Regions from separate parts of the Paraburkholderia sp. EB58 genome, predicted to be linked through region 2. Evidence: riboswitches for the same ligand, from Rfam matches in the RefSeq annotation. Region 2 holds a riboswitch; the other holds the start of a gene.
What was found. Region 2 has a riboswitch for glycine ahead of gcvT (glycine cleavage system aminomethyltransferase GcvT). Riboswitches for the same ligand answer to the same signal wherever they lie in the genome.

Region 1 (6,917 bases), on a different contig from region 2:
ACCCGTTCGACGATCTTGCCGTGACCGATTACGGCGACTGCTGGTTCGATGCGCACAATCCGATGACCATCAAACCGGCCATCGTCGAGCATGCCCGCACGATTCTGCGATCGGATGCGAAGATGCTGACGTTGGGCGGCGATCACTACATCACGTATCCATTGCTGATCGCCCACGCCGAGAAGTATGGCAAGCCGTTGTCGCTGATCCATTTCGACGCCCACTGCGATACCTGGGCCGACGACAGTCCAGACAGCCTGAACCATGGGTCGATGTTCTACAAGGCGGTGAAGGACGGCCTGATCGATCCGAAGACGTCCGTGCAGATCGGCATTCGCACGTGGAACGACGACTTCATGGGCATCAACATCCTCGATGCCGCGTGGGTGCACGAGCACGGCACGCGGGCGGCGGTGGAGCGGATCATGTCGATTGTCGGCGAACGTCCCACGTATCTGACCTTCGATATAGATTGCCTCGATCCGGCCTTTGCGCCGGGCACGGGCACACCGGTGGCCGGTGGCTTGTCGTCCGCTCAAGGGCTCGCCATCGTGCGTGGCCTGGGTGGCGTGAACCTGATTGGCGCGGACGTCGTCGAAGTGGCCCCCGCCTATGACCATAGCGAGATCACAGCGATCGCAGCGGCGCACATTGCGTGCGATGTGCTGTGCCTTTGGCGGCAGCGCAAGGTAGCCGGCACGCGTTGATGTTGTAGAAGCGGTGCAACCGGCGTTAGCTCGCGGAGGACGCTTCGCGAGGCTGACGCCGGCCTTCGAGCAGGCCAAGCGTATAGATGGCGAGCGCGCCACTTGCGAGCGCGAGTTGCCACATCAGCATGTCGCTGCCGAGTGCATTCATTGCGAAGCCGGCGAACAACGGGCCAGCAATCGAGCTGATCGTGAAGGTTAGCGAAACCAGCCGCATGTTGCGCGTCAACGCGGCTTTGTCACCGCTTGCGGCGGAAAACATCCCCAGCGTGATAAATGCGCTATTCATTCCGCCAAGCAACACTGCGCTTGCAGATAGTAGCCACGACGCGGGCGCGGCCAACGCAAACGAAACGACTGCGAGGGCGCTTGTTGCAGCGCAGACGACGACCGCGGCAGCGAGACTGGCGCGCTGGGCGAACCAGCCAACAGGAAACTGCAGCGCCATTCCTCCGATACCGAAGCAGGTGAGCAGGGTCGCTGTTTGCGTCGGATTGAGCCCACGTCCCTCTGCAAATAGCGGAAAGAGACCGTAGAGCGCGCCATCGCCAAGACCACCGAACGCCACCACGACCATGCCGAGACAGACAAGCGGGCCGATTGCCGTGGCCTTGGTGGCCCTGGTACGGTTGACAGCGGAGCGCCGGGCGGACAATTGAGGTTGCGACGTTTGCTTCTGTCCTTGCGCCGTAGTTAGAACGTGCTGATCCGGCTGGAAATAGCCTGAGGAGCGTGAAGCGGTACGGCCGCTCGGGTCGGAAGCGGTCAGCCATAGCGGAATCGCAGCGGCGAACGTGAACGCGGCCCCCGCGACAAAAGTGATCACGCCGTCGACTGCATACCAAGCAGAGAGCGCGGGCCCGATCACGCCGGCCGCCGCGATCAGCGCTTCATGAATACCGACTACCCGGCCGCTCGCTTGCGCGGGCACGAGGCGATAAAGCCAGGTTTCATTGGCAATCCAGCGCAGGCCGATGCCGAGTCCGGTCAGCATGCCGGGGATCAGCCACCAGGGCCACGCAAGCCAGCCTATGGTCGCGAACGCGCCGATACTCGCGGCAAGCCCTAGCGTAACGGTCGCCTTTGCGCCGATTCGCTCTGCCAGATGAGGCGCCGCCAGCAGTCCCGCCACCATGCCGGCCCACTGCGCAGCGGAAAACAAACCGGCGCGCGGCGCATCGAGGCCGTGATGCGCCAGCCAAACCGGCAACACCATAAAGCCCATCCCGAACTGACCGATCTGCGCCAGCGCGGACACGGCGGTCAGCGCACCAATCGCATGCCAGCGCACGGGCGTGGCGGAAGTCATGAGTCGCTCCGCTCGGGCATCGGCAAGCCCTGTTCGCGGCATTCAACCGGGCAGCCTGCTTTGAGGCAGGGGCCGTCGTCGCACAAGCGACATAACTGCATCGCATGCGCGGGGTCGCGGGTTTCATGCCAGAGAATCTTGATCAACAGGTCTTCAAACACGGCGCGCTCGTCGTCATCGAGTCGGCCCACCACGCGCTGCAGCATACGTTCGCGCGCCGTCTGCATGCGCTTCGCTTCGCGCCGGCCTGCGGCAGTCAAAGCGAGCGCCACGGCGCGTTTGTCGGCACCGGGCTTCTTCTCGATCAGACCCGCCTCAACGAGACCCGCCACCGCGCGGACTGCCGCCGGATGCGATAGATCGACTGCATCGCGCAACACTTCAATAGACGAATCCGGGTATTGGCCGACTGCATTGAGCATCGCGCGCGCCGTGGCGCCAGCGAGCGCGGCCACGGTGTTCTGCGCGTTCATCTCATCTGTCACCAGCAGGGCGAGCACGCCGAGCAGGTTTTCTGTGCGCTGCGTCATGGCTATGTCTCAATGTGTGCAGTCTGCATATATGCATGATGCACATATCTAGGCGACGATGCAAATTTATTTTTGACGCGCCGGCGCAGCTTGAAGCCACCGCTTAAGACCGCCGCTTAAGCCCGCTATGCGCGTGTCGCCGCAATTACATCGGCCACGCCCGCCGCGGTCGCCGCTGAAAGCGTCCAGCCAAGATGTCCGTGTCCCGTGTTATAGAACACGCCGGGCAAGCGGCCTTTGCCGACCTTCGGCAACATGCTGGGCAGCATCGGACGCAAACCGGCCCACGGGATGACGCGTGACGTATTCACCTGTGGAAAACAGCGGCGCGTCCATTCAGTGAGCGGAGCAATCCGCTCGGCGCGGATATCGCGATTGAAGCCGTTGATTTCGGCCGTGCCGGCCACGCGAAAACGGTCGGTGCCAAGGCGGCTCGTGACGATCTTCGCGCTGTCGTCGAGCAGGCTGACCCAGGGCGCGCCTTGCTGGCTCGCGGCGTCATCGAGGCAGACGGTGATCGAGTAGCCTTTGACGGGGTAGATGTTGACGCGGTCGCCGAGCATCGATGCAAATGCGCGGCTCTTGACCCCGGCGCAGACGACGATCTGCGCAAACGTCTGCTGAAAAGGCTCGCCCGCTTGCGTCGCGGCGACGCTGAAGGTTCCGGCGGGGTCGCGTGTGATCGAGTTGATCTCCGTGTCGTAGCGGAATTCGACGCCGTGACGCTCGCACGCCTGCGCGAGGCCGCGCGTGAACTTGTGGATGTCGCCGGTCGAATCGGATGGCGTGAAAAAGCCGCCGTGAAAGGTGCCGTCGAGCGCCGGCTCGATTTGGCGGATTTCGGCCACGCTTACCGGGTTGCGATCGAGTCCGCCTTCGTTCAGCAGCGTATTCACCTTCGCGGCCGCATCGAATTCCTTGCGAGTCTTGTAGACATGCAGAATGCCGCGCGTTTCCAGATCGAAATCAATCTGCTCGCGCGCTGCAATCGAAAACAGATGCGCGCGCGCGGCAATCGCCAGCCGCACGGTTTCGATGGTGTTCGCACGATAGTTCGGTATTTGCCGCAGAAATTCGCCCATCCACGAGTACTTGTGCCAGCTCGGCAGCGGATTGAGCAGCAACGGCGCATCGCGAGTCAGCATCCAGCGGAGGCCTTTGACGATCGTGGCGGTGCTGTTCCAGACCTCGGCGTTGCTGACCGACAACTGGCCGCCGTTGGCGAATGAAGTTTCCATCGCGGCATAGCGGTGGCGTTCAAACACCGTAACGTTGAAGCCGCGTTGCGCGAGGGCGTAAGCAGTCGTGACGCCGGTAATGCCGGCGCCAATAATGGCGATGCGTGACATGTCATGGTCCAGAGTGAGTGAGCAGGGCCGTTTCCGGCTTCCATGCCCCATCTGTCCATGTACCTGAGAGTTTCTTTCTGCGCGCATCCCGTTGCCGGGTGGGCGGAAATCCCCTTCGGTGGGCGCGTAAAGCGCCGCTCTCCAGATGTTCCGGCTGGGCGGTCCTTGTGCCTGAGAGTTTCCGGGGCGGTTGCTCCGTCGGCGCCGTCAGCGCATTGCTGCGTGACAGTCTCTCCCGCGACAGCGTGTAGAACGGCGTAACGGTAGCTGTTGGCAATAAATCCGGCAAGCGTTTTTTTCGTGGTTGCGCTTTTTTCCTCGCGCGTTTCTCCCGTCTAACGACACGTTCGAAGCGCGTGTGCCGGGCCGCTGCGGCGCTGTCAGGCGACTGCGCGACCGTGGCTTTACTCGCCGCTTATTTGCAGATTACGCATCAATCGTATAACCTTGCTCAGGTTCGCCCGCCCAAATCCAACCATCGGCCACCGTGAAGGACATCCTCTCCCTCAAGCTCTACACGCGCGTCGCGCGGCTCGGCAGTTTCTCGGCGGCTTCGCGCGAATTCGGGCTGTCGCAATCGCAGGTGTCGCGCATCATCGCCGACCTGGAGAGCGACCTCGGTGCGCGCCTGCTCACGCGTACAACGCGCGCGGTCGTGCTGACTGATGCGGGCGCCGAGTTTTTGTCGCGTCTCGATCCGATCCTCATGGCGCTCGAAGATGCGGAGCAGAGCGTGCGCGAAGGCAGCGAACTGCGCGGCATTTTGCGCATGAGCATGCCGAGCAGCATCGCGATCCGCCACGTCATCCCGCGTGTCGCGCCTTTTCTGGCGCGTCATCCGGAACTGCGGCTACACGTGTTGCTGGGCGACCGCCCGCAGGATCTCGTCAAGGACGCGGTGGATGTCGCCATCCGCCTCGGGCGTCTCGTGGATTCAAGCGCCACGGCCACGCTGATCACGCAGATTCAGCGTGTGATCGTCGCGTCGCCTGACTACATTGAACGCCACGGCGCGCCGGTAACGCCTGATGAGTTGACACAACATCGCATCGTTGGCGGACCGGCGTCAGTGGTCCCCGCCGGATGGAGGTTTGCGCGTGCGGGCGAGGAGGTGGTGGTCGATCTGGAAGCGATTTTCTCGACCGACGAGAATGAGGGCGCGGTCGCTGCTGCGGCGGCGGGAATCGGCATCACTTCGACCAGCGAATGGGCTTGCCGCCGCGAACTGGATGAGGGCTCGCTCGTCAGGCTGCTGGTCGACTGGAAGACCGCCGACATCCCTGTGCACGCGTACTTTCCAATGGGCCGGGCAACCCGCGCCGCGGGACGCGCGGTTGTCGAGCATCTTATGGCCGAATTCAGGCGCGGACAGTACGCCGCCTCGCCATCTATGCATCCCATACATAAGACATAGCAGAAACGGATGGCTACCGCCGTTGGCGGCGCACTGTTATCTTTCCCTTCATGACGCAACCGGTTGATCGAGGCCGGGCTTGCCGACAAGTTGGCGTTCGGGCGCCCCTATATTGCCAACCCAGATCTGGTGGAACGGCTTGCCACGGGTGCGCCGCTGGCCGAGTTCGACTGGCACACGGTGTATGGGTCGGGTCCGCAAGGCTATTCCGACTATCCCGCGCTCCGCCTCGCCAATGCTTGACCAACATCGAGCGGCGATTTGATTCATTCACTTTCATCGAGACTGACATGAGCAAAACGACACCGGAACAGAACAAGGCCCTCGTCCTCGAGGCATTCGATACGCTTTTCAACAAGCGCGACTATGCGGCTGCCGAACGCTTCTGGTCGGATCGCTACATTCAGCATAGCGCGCATATTGCGCCGGGACGTGAAGGCCTGTTTGCACTGATCCGCTCGGCGCCCCACACGTTGCGCTACGAGAACCAGCTCATTGTGGCCGAAGGCGACTACGTGATCGCACACGGCCGCTTCTCGGGAAACGGCAGACCAGCCGCGTGGATCGCAGCGGACGTCGTACGCTTTGAAGACGGCAAGCTCGCCGAACACTGGGACGTGCTGCAAGACGAAGCAACTCAGGCGCAATCCGTAAGCGGCCTGCCGATGTTCGGCGACCGGTTCCCAGGTTAAGCACTAACGCATTCATTTCCGTAACACTAACCCTTGCAATATCACTAAGGACTCCGTCATGAAACTCAGCGGAAACACGATCTTTATTACGGGCGGCGGTTCGGGCATTGGCCGTGGACTGGCCGAGGCACTGCACCAGCGTGGCAACAAGGTGATCATCGCCGGACGCCGGCGTAGTCATCTCGACGAGGTGGTGGCCGCAAACCCCGGCATGGCGGCCATCGAGCTGGACATTACCGATGCCGCAGGCATCGAGCGAGTAGCGGCACAGCTGATCAAGGACTATCCCGATCTCAATGTGGTGATCAATAACGCGGGCATCATGCAGCCGGACACTTCCGCCGGCCGGGTCGACGATGCGCTGATGGTCTCCACCATCACGACCAACCTGATGGGGCCGATCCGTATGACGTCCGCGCTGATCGACCATCTCAAGACGAAGAACGATGCCGTGGTCGCCTATACCAGTTCGGTACTGGCGTTCGTGCCGCTGGCCGTGACGGCGGTGTATTCGTCGACCAAGGCGGCGTTGCACTCGTACGTCATGTCGCAACGCTTCATGCTGCGCGATACCACCGTGCGTGTACTCGAAATCGCGCCGCCGTGGGTGCGCACCGATCTGATGAACAGCCGCGAAGCCGAGCAGGCTATGCCGCTGGATGTGTATATCGATGAAACCATCGCCGTTCTCGGGACCGACTCGAGCGAGGTTCTGGTCGAAGGCGCCAAGCTGTTCCGCGGCAACCCCGGTCCGGGTGAGCATGATTTTGTGCACGGCTTTAACGCACAAATGGTGGAAGTGTTCTCGGGGTGAGCTAACGGATTTTAAGGGACCGCGGTTAGCCATAGAAATTAAGCATTGCTTATTTAATAGAATGAAGCCAAAGAAGGCTGCTGGAGAAACGTAAATGAACGA
Region 2 (6,917 bases):
CACGTAATTACGGTAGACGATTGCCGCCTGATGTTCATCCTCATTGGCGGCAATCGCAATCGCCTCTTCGGGCATGATCATGCCGTTCTTCCACAGCGAGATGATCGACTGGATCTTGCGGATGAACCCCTTATCCGTCGAGCCGACCTGTTCCTGGATCATGCCGAAGCAGTCGTCCGAATCCATGATCGAGAACTGCGGCTTCAGGCCGACGTGCTCAGCCTCCTGACGCAGGATCTGCACGCCGAGCGAGTGGAAGGTACACACCGTCAACTGATTGACCGGCACCTTGCGGCCTTCCTTGCCGGGCGTGGTCAGCGTCTTGCCTTCGAGCAGCTTGCCGACACGCTCGCGCATTTCCGCCGCCGCCTTGTTCGTGAAGGTCACGGCGGCGATATGGCGCGGCTCGAAGCCTTTGACTTCGATCAGGTGCGCAATCTTTTGCGTAATCACGCGCGTCTTGCCACTGCCCGCGCCGGCAAGCACGAGACAGGGACCATCGAGATAGCGCACCGCTTCGTTTTGGGCGGGGTTCAGGCCTGCGGACATCGTCTGTGGATGGGGTCTTACGGTTGAGAGGGGAAGTGCGGCGGCAGGTCGGCTGAGCCGATTCGCGCGAGAGGAGCGATGTTAACACGAAGCCCGCACCGCCCTCGCGAGCGCCGCGCCGCGTGCCGCCCTAAATTGCCAACCGAGCTGCGGGAACAAGCGCCGCGCGGGACATGCCACAATTAGAGGCCGCGCGCCGCCGCCGCGGTGGCAAAGCGGCGCGCCTTTTTTGCAGGAAACTCACATGTCTGCACCGCTGAAAACAGGATTGATGGGTTACGGTTTCGCTGGCGCAACCTTCCATGCACCGGTGATCGAACATTGCGGCCGGGCCACCGTCGCAGCGATTGCCACCAGCAAGGCCGAGCAGGCCAGCGCCGACTATCCGCGCGCCACCGTCGTGCCCGATCTCGAGGCTCTCCTTGCCCTCGACGACATCCAGTGCGTCGTGATCGCGACGCCGAACGACACCCACTTCGAACTGGCCAAACGCACGCTCGAAGCGGGCAAACACGTGGTGGTCGACAAGCCGGTCACGCTGACGGCCACAGAGGCCATGACGCTCGCCAATCTGGCACTGGCGCGCCGCCTCACCTTCGCGCCGTTTCACAACCGTCGCTGGGACGGCGATTTCCTCACCGTCCGCGATCTGCTCGCGAGCGGCGAGTTGGGCCGCGTCACCCACTACGAATCGCACTTCGACCGCTTCCGTCCCGATGTGCGGCCGCGCTGGCGCGAGGAAGCGTCGCGTGGCGGCGGCCTGCTGTTCGATCTCGGGCCGCATCTGATCGACCAGGCGCTCGCGCTTTTCGGCACCCCGGTCACCGTGTCGGCCACCGTCAAGACGTATCGCGACGGGGGCGGCGCGCCTGATTACGTGCATCTGCAACTTGGCTATGAGGGCCTCGAAGTCGTGCTGCACGCCAGCGCTCTCACCGCGCTGGCGCCGCCGCGCTTCGCAATGGACGGCACGCGCGGCAGCTACGTCAAACGCGAACTGGACACCCAGGAAGATCAATTGAAGGCCGGTCTGCGGCCGGGTGACGCCGGTTTCGGTGGCGGCAACGCGGCTGGCCTCCTGCGCGTACTGGACGCCAACAATCAGGAAGTCGAGCGCACTTTGCCCACTCGCGACGGTGACTACGTCGGCTTCTATCAGGCCCTCGCCGCCACGATCCTGGATGGCGACCGCTTCCCGGTTAGCCCGCAGGACGCCGTCGACGTCATGACGATCATCGAACTGGCCGCGCGCAGCGAAGAGGAAGGCCAGCGTCTGCCGTTCGAACGCATTCGTTGAGATCGCCGCGCAAGTCACCTTAAATCTCGGCTTACATGACGGTAACCTCTGGCAACAGTTCCGAAAGGAACGCTCCGTTACAATATGTTGCTGAGTTCAGGTCATCGGGTGGCACGGCTTGGCCGTTGCTATCCGGTATCGATCTGACCATCGATCAAGAAAAGACGACGACAAGGAGTTGGTATGCAACGTTTCATCCGTGCGCTGGCTGGCTGCGCGCTGGTTTCTTCGCTGGCGGCCTGCGTGGTGACGCAGCCGCAAGCACCGGCACCGCATCCGGACGCACACGAAATTGCCGTACAGCGTCTCAGGCAGGTTGACGGCCGTGCCGACAACCTGAGCCGCCGCATCGACGCTCACGTCAACGCAGGCGCATATCCGCCCCCGCAAGGTGGCGCACTGCATCATCGCCTCGACGTGATCCGTCAGGAAGCGCACGACATGGCTGCACAACATGGCGGCGGCCTGTCCGGTGACGAACAGCGCGTGCTGAATCAGGAACTCGACGGCGCAGCTCACGCGATCGGCGAGTAATCCTCTCAGCAATCTGCCGTCTCGGTACAAGCGCGGGGGTCGCTCCTCGCGCTTTTTTTTGGCGTGCGCGGTGTGCATTGCACCACCCCGCCTTCCTCCGAAGCCTCCATTTGACAAGCCTCCGGGCCTCGCGTACATTCGCCGCACGCGTCGGGAGAGCGCGCTGGCTGCTGTTGTTTTCGCAGGCCGCGCCGCCGAAGGGGCACACCCGCAAACTCTCAGGCAAAAGGACCGACTGCGTCGAAGAACCCGTCTGATACCGGCATGTTCCGGGCTTCCATCAGGCACCGGTTTTTCGCACTCTGGAGAGCGGCAGTAGCCACCGGCATCGAACGTCATCGAGCCAGGCAGGCTGCCCACCGAAGGGGCGCGCGTTTCGCCGTGACGGCTTGCAAAAGCTCACGGCAGCGCAATCTCTCAGGTATCGAGGACAGAGGGGTCATGCAAGGCATCGCTCGCAGGCATTCCGGCCGCGAGGGATCAAGCCGCATGGCCTTTTTTGTTTCGCGAGATTGCCTGAGGCCCTGATGAACGAACTCAAACACACCCCGCTTAACGCCACCCATCGCGCGCTGAACGCCCGTATGGTCGATTTCGGCGGCTGGGACATGCCCGTCAACTACGGCTCGCAGATCGACGAACATCGCGCCGTGCGTACCGACGCCGGCATGTTCGACGTGTCGCACATGTGCGTCGTCGATTTCAAAGGCGAGCGCGTGCGCGCCTTCTTCGAACACGCGATTGCCAACAACGTCGGCAAACTGCAGACGCCGGGCCGCGCGCTCTACTCCTGCCTACTAAACCCGAACGGCGGCGTGATCGACGATCTGATCGTCTATTACTTCAGCGAAGATCATTTCCGTCTGGTCGTCAATGCCGGCACCGCCGAAAAAGACGTCGCCTGGTTCGGCAAGCTGAACGCCGAAGGCAACTACGGCCTCACCATCACGCCGCGCCGCGATCTGGCGATTGTCGCAGTCCAAGGCCCGAACGCCCGCGACAAAGTCTGGCAAGTCGCGCCGTCCAGCCGCACCTCGACCGAACTGCTCAAGCCGTTTAACGCCGCCATCGTCGACAACACGCCGTTCGGCGAGTTGATGATCGCCCGCACCGGCTACACCGGCGAAGACGGTTTTGAAGTCGTGTTGCCGGCCACTTCCGTCTGCGAGTTCTGGGACGCATTGGTGCGCCAAGGCGTGCGCCCAGCCGGGCTCGGTGCGCGCGACACGTTGCGTCTCGAAGCCGGCATGAACCTCTACGGCCAGGACATGGACGACAATGTCTCGCCGCTGGACGCCGGTCTCGCCTGGACGGTTGATCTGACTTCGCCGCGCGATTTTGTCGGCAAGTCGAAGCTCGAAGCGGACGGTTGCCAGTGCGCGTTCGTCGGCCTGATCCTGCAGAAGGAAAACGGCAAGGCGGGCGGCGTGCTGCGCGCCCATCAGAAGGTCGTCACGCCGCACGGCGACGGTGAAATCACCAGCGGCACGTTCTCGCCGACCATGCAGGAATCCATCGCCTTCGCCCGCGTGCCGAAGGAAGTGAAACCCGGCGATATCGTTCACGTGCAAATCCGTGATAAAGCCCTTCCCGCAAGCGTGGTAAAACTGCCATTCGTGCGCAACGGCAAGGTGCTTGCTGCTTAAGCCATACCGTCGCGTACGCGCCCACACTTTTAAGTCATTCCCGAACACACCGCATAGGAGCATCCGATGAGCATCCCGGCCGATCTGAAATACACCGAATCGCACGAATGGGTCCGCACCGAAGCAGACGGCACGCTGACGGTCGGCATCACCGACCACGCGCAAGAAGCGCTCGGCGACATCGTCTTTTTCGAAGTCCAGGAACTGGGCAAGACCGTCAGCGCAGGCGACACCGTCGCGGTCATCGAATCCGTGAAAGCCGCTTCCGATATCTACGCGCCGGTTTCGGGCGAAATCATCGAAGCGAACACAGCCGTGGCCGACACGCCGGACTCCGTCAACAGCGCGCCGTATGACAGTTGGCTGTTCAAGATCAAGCCGGCAGCGGGCGCAACGCAAGAACGCCTGATCGACGCCGACGCGTACAGCAAGTCCATCGGCGAGTAAGTTATTTCAAACCCGCTTTAACCGTCAGGTGCGGCGTCCGACGAACGCGGACGGCCGCACCACCAGGAACACCCCATGAAGCTCGAACACCCGGATCGTCTGATGAACCGCACTCCTCTCTCGCTCGCCGCGCTCGAAGTGCATGACGCCTTCGCCGAACGGCACATCGGCCCGGATTCGGCCGACCAGCAAGCGATGCTCGAAGCCCTCGGCTTCGCGTCGCGCGCCGCGCTGATCGACGCCGTGATTCCGAAGACGATCCGCCGCAGCGAAGCGCTGCCGCTCGGCCCCTTCGCGCAACCGAAGAGCGAAGCCGAAGCACTCGCCGCGCTGCGCGAACTGGCGGACAAGAACCAGGTGTTCCGCTCGTATATCGGGCAGGGCTATTACAACGCGCACACCCCGACGGTGATCCTGCGCAACGTGCTCGAAAACCCCGCGTGGTACACGGCTTACACGCCGTATCAGCCGGAAATCTCGCAAGGCCGTCTCGAAGCGCTGCTGAACTTCCAGCAGATGATCATCGACCTGACGGGCCTCGCCATCTCCAACGCATCGCTGCTCGACGAGGCCACCGCCGCCGCCGAGGCGATGACGCTGCTGCAACGCGTGGGCAAGCCGAAGTCGAACGTGTTCTACGTAGCCGACGACGTGCTGCCGCAAACCATCGAAGTGGTGAAGACACGCGCCACGCCGGTGGGCATCGAAGTGAAGGTCGGTCCGGCTGCGGGCGCTGCCAGCGCCAACGCCTTCGGCGTGCTGCTGCAATATCCGGGCGTGAACGGCGACGTGCGCGACTACCGCGCGCTGGCTGAAGCCATCCACGCAGCGGGCGGCCATGTGGTGGTCGCCGCCGATCTGCTCGCCCTCACCGTGCTTACCCCTCCGGGCGAATGGGGCGCGGACGTGGCCGTCGGCAACACGCAGCGCTTCGGCGTGCCGGTTGGTTTCGGCGGCCCGCACGCGGCGTACCTCGCCGTGCGCGACGAATTCAAGCGGCAAATGCCGGGCCGTCTGGTCGGCGTGACCGTCGATGCACAAGGCAAGCCCGCCCTGCGTCTCGCGCTGCAAACGCGCGAACAGCATATCCGCCGCGAAAAGGCGACCTCGAACGTGTGTACCGCGCAAGCGCTGCTCGCGATCATGGCCAGCATGTACGCGGTCTATCACGGCCCGCATGGCCTGAAGACGATTGCACAGCGCGTGAACCGCATCGCCTCGCTGCTCGCAGCGGGCGCGAGAAAGCTCGGCTATACGCTCGTCAACGAGACGTTCTTCGATACGCTTACGTTCGAAACCGGCGCCCGCACCCAGGCATTGCATGACGCGGCGACCGCCAAGCGCATCAACCTGCGCCGTGTGAGCGATACGCGCGTCGGCATCTCGATCGACGAAACCACCAAGCGCAGCGATCTGGCCGATCTGCTGGCCGTGTTCGCGCAAGCGGCGTTCGTAAGCGAAGTGCCGCAAATCGACGCGCTCGACGCCGAACTGCCCGCAGAAAGCACCGTGCCGGCCGCGCTCGAACGCACCAGCGCGTACCTCACGCACCATGTGTTCAACCGTCACCATTCGGAAACGGAAATGCTGCGCTACCTGCGCAGCCTCTCCGACAAGGACCTGGCGCTCGACCGCTCGATGATCCCGCTCGGCTCCTGCACGATGAAGCTGAATGCGACCTCGGAAATGCTGCCGGTCACGTGGCCCGAGTTCGGTCAGATCCACCCGTTCGCTCCGGCCGAGCAAACGGTCGGCTACCGCGAAATGATCGATCAGCTCGAGCAGATGCTCGTGGCGGCAACCGGTTACGCGGCTGTGTCGCTGCAACCGAACGCCGGCTCGCAAGGCGAGTACGCGGGCCTGTTGATCATCCACGCTTACCACGCCTCGCGTGGCGAAGGGCACCGCAACGTCTGCCTGATCCCCGCTTCGGCACACGGCACGAACCCGGCTTCGGCACAGATGGCCGGCATGCAGGTGGTCGTCGTGGCATGTGATGCCCAAGGCAACGTCGACATTGAAGACCTGAAGGCGAAGGCCGCGCAACACGCGGACAAGCTGGCGGCGATCATGATCACGTATCCGTCGACGCACGGCGTGTTCGAAGCGAACGTGCGCGAAATCTGCGAAATCGTGCATGCGCACGGCGGCCAGGTCTACGTGGACGGCGCTAACATGAACGCGATGGTCGGCCTCTGTGCACCGGGGCAGTTCGGCGGCGACGTTTCGCACCTGAATCTTCACAAGACCTTCTGCATTCCGCACGGCGGCGGCGGACCGGGCGTCGGTCCGGTGGCAGTCGGCGCGCACCTTGCGCAGTTCCTGCCGAATCAGACGTCGTCGGGTTACGAACGTGCGCCGCAAGGTATCGGTGCCGTGTCGGGTGCGCCTTACGGTTCCGCTTCGATTCTGCCGATCTCGTGGATGTACATCGCGATGATGGG

Region 1: linked by a shared signal. The riboswitch ahead of P3T40_RS14895 (D-amino acid dehydrogenase) and the one ahead of gcvT (glycine cleavage system aminomethyltransferase GcvT) in region 2 are both predicted to bind glycine.

What each region holds. Positions count from the first base shown of each region.
Region 1 covers NZ_JBNDMQ010000009.1:27,072-33,988, forward strand. Annotated here, with positions in the region: gene speB (agmatinase) at 1-707, shown strand, start outside; gene P3T40_RS14885 (MFS transporter) at 733-2,016, opposite strand; gene P3T40_RS14890 (MarR family winged helix-turn-helix transcriptional regulator) at 2,013-2,546, opposite strand; gene P3T40_RS14895 (D-amino acid dehydrogenase) at 2,672-3,895, opposite strand; glycine riboswitch at 3,937-4,050, opposite strand; gene P3T40_RS14900 (LysR substrate-binding domain-containing protein) at 4,383-5,309, shown strand; gene P3T40_RS14905 (hypothetical protein) at 5,373-5,552, shown strand; gene P3T40_RS14910 (nuclear transport factor 2 family protein) at 5,600-6,001, shown strand; gene P3T40_RS14915 (SDR family oxidoreductase) at 6,060-6,815, shown strand; gene P3T40_RS14920 (NADPH-dependent F420 reductase) at 6,910-6,917, shown strand, end outside.
Region 2 covers NZ_JBNDMQ010000002.1:350,529-357,445, reverse strand. Annotated here, with positions in the region: gene P3T40_RS04250 (UvrD-helicase domain-containing protein) at 1-549, opposite strand, end outside; gene P3T40_RS04245 (oxidoreductase) at 794-1,846, shown strand; gene P3T40_RS04240 (hypothetical protein) at 2,030-2,380, shown strand; glycine riboswitch at 2,522-2,624, shown strand; glycine riboswitch at 2,673-2,824, shown strand; gene gcvT (glycine cleavage system aminomethyltransferase GcvT) at 2,908-4,026, shown strand; gene gcvH (glycine cleavage system protein GcvH) at 4,093-4,473, shown strand; gene gcvP (aminomethyl-transferring glycine dehydrogenase) at 4,549-6,917, shown strand, end outside.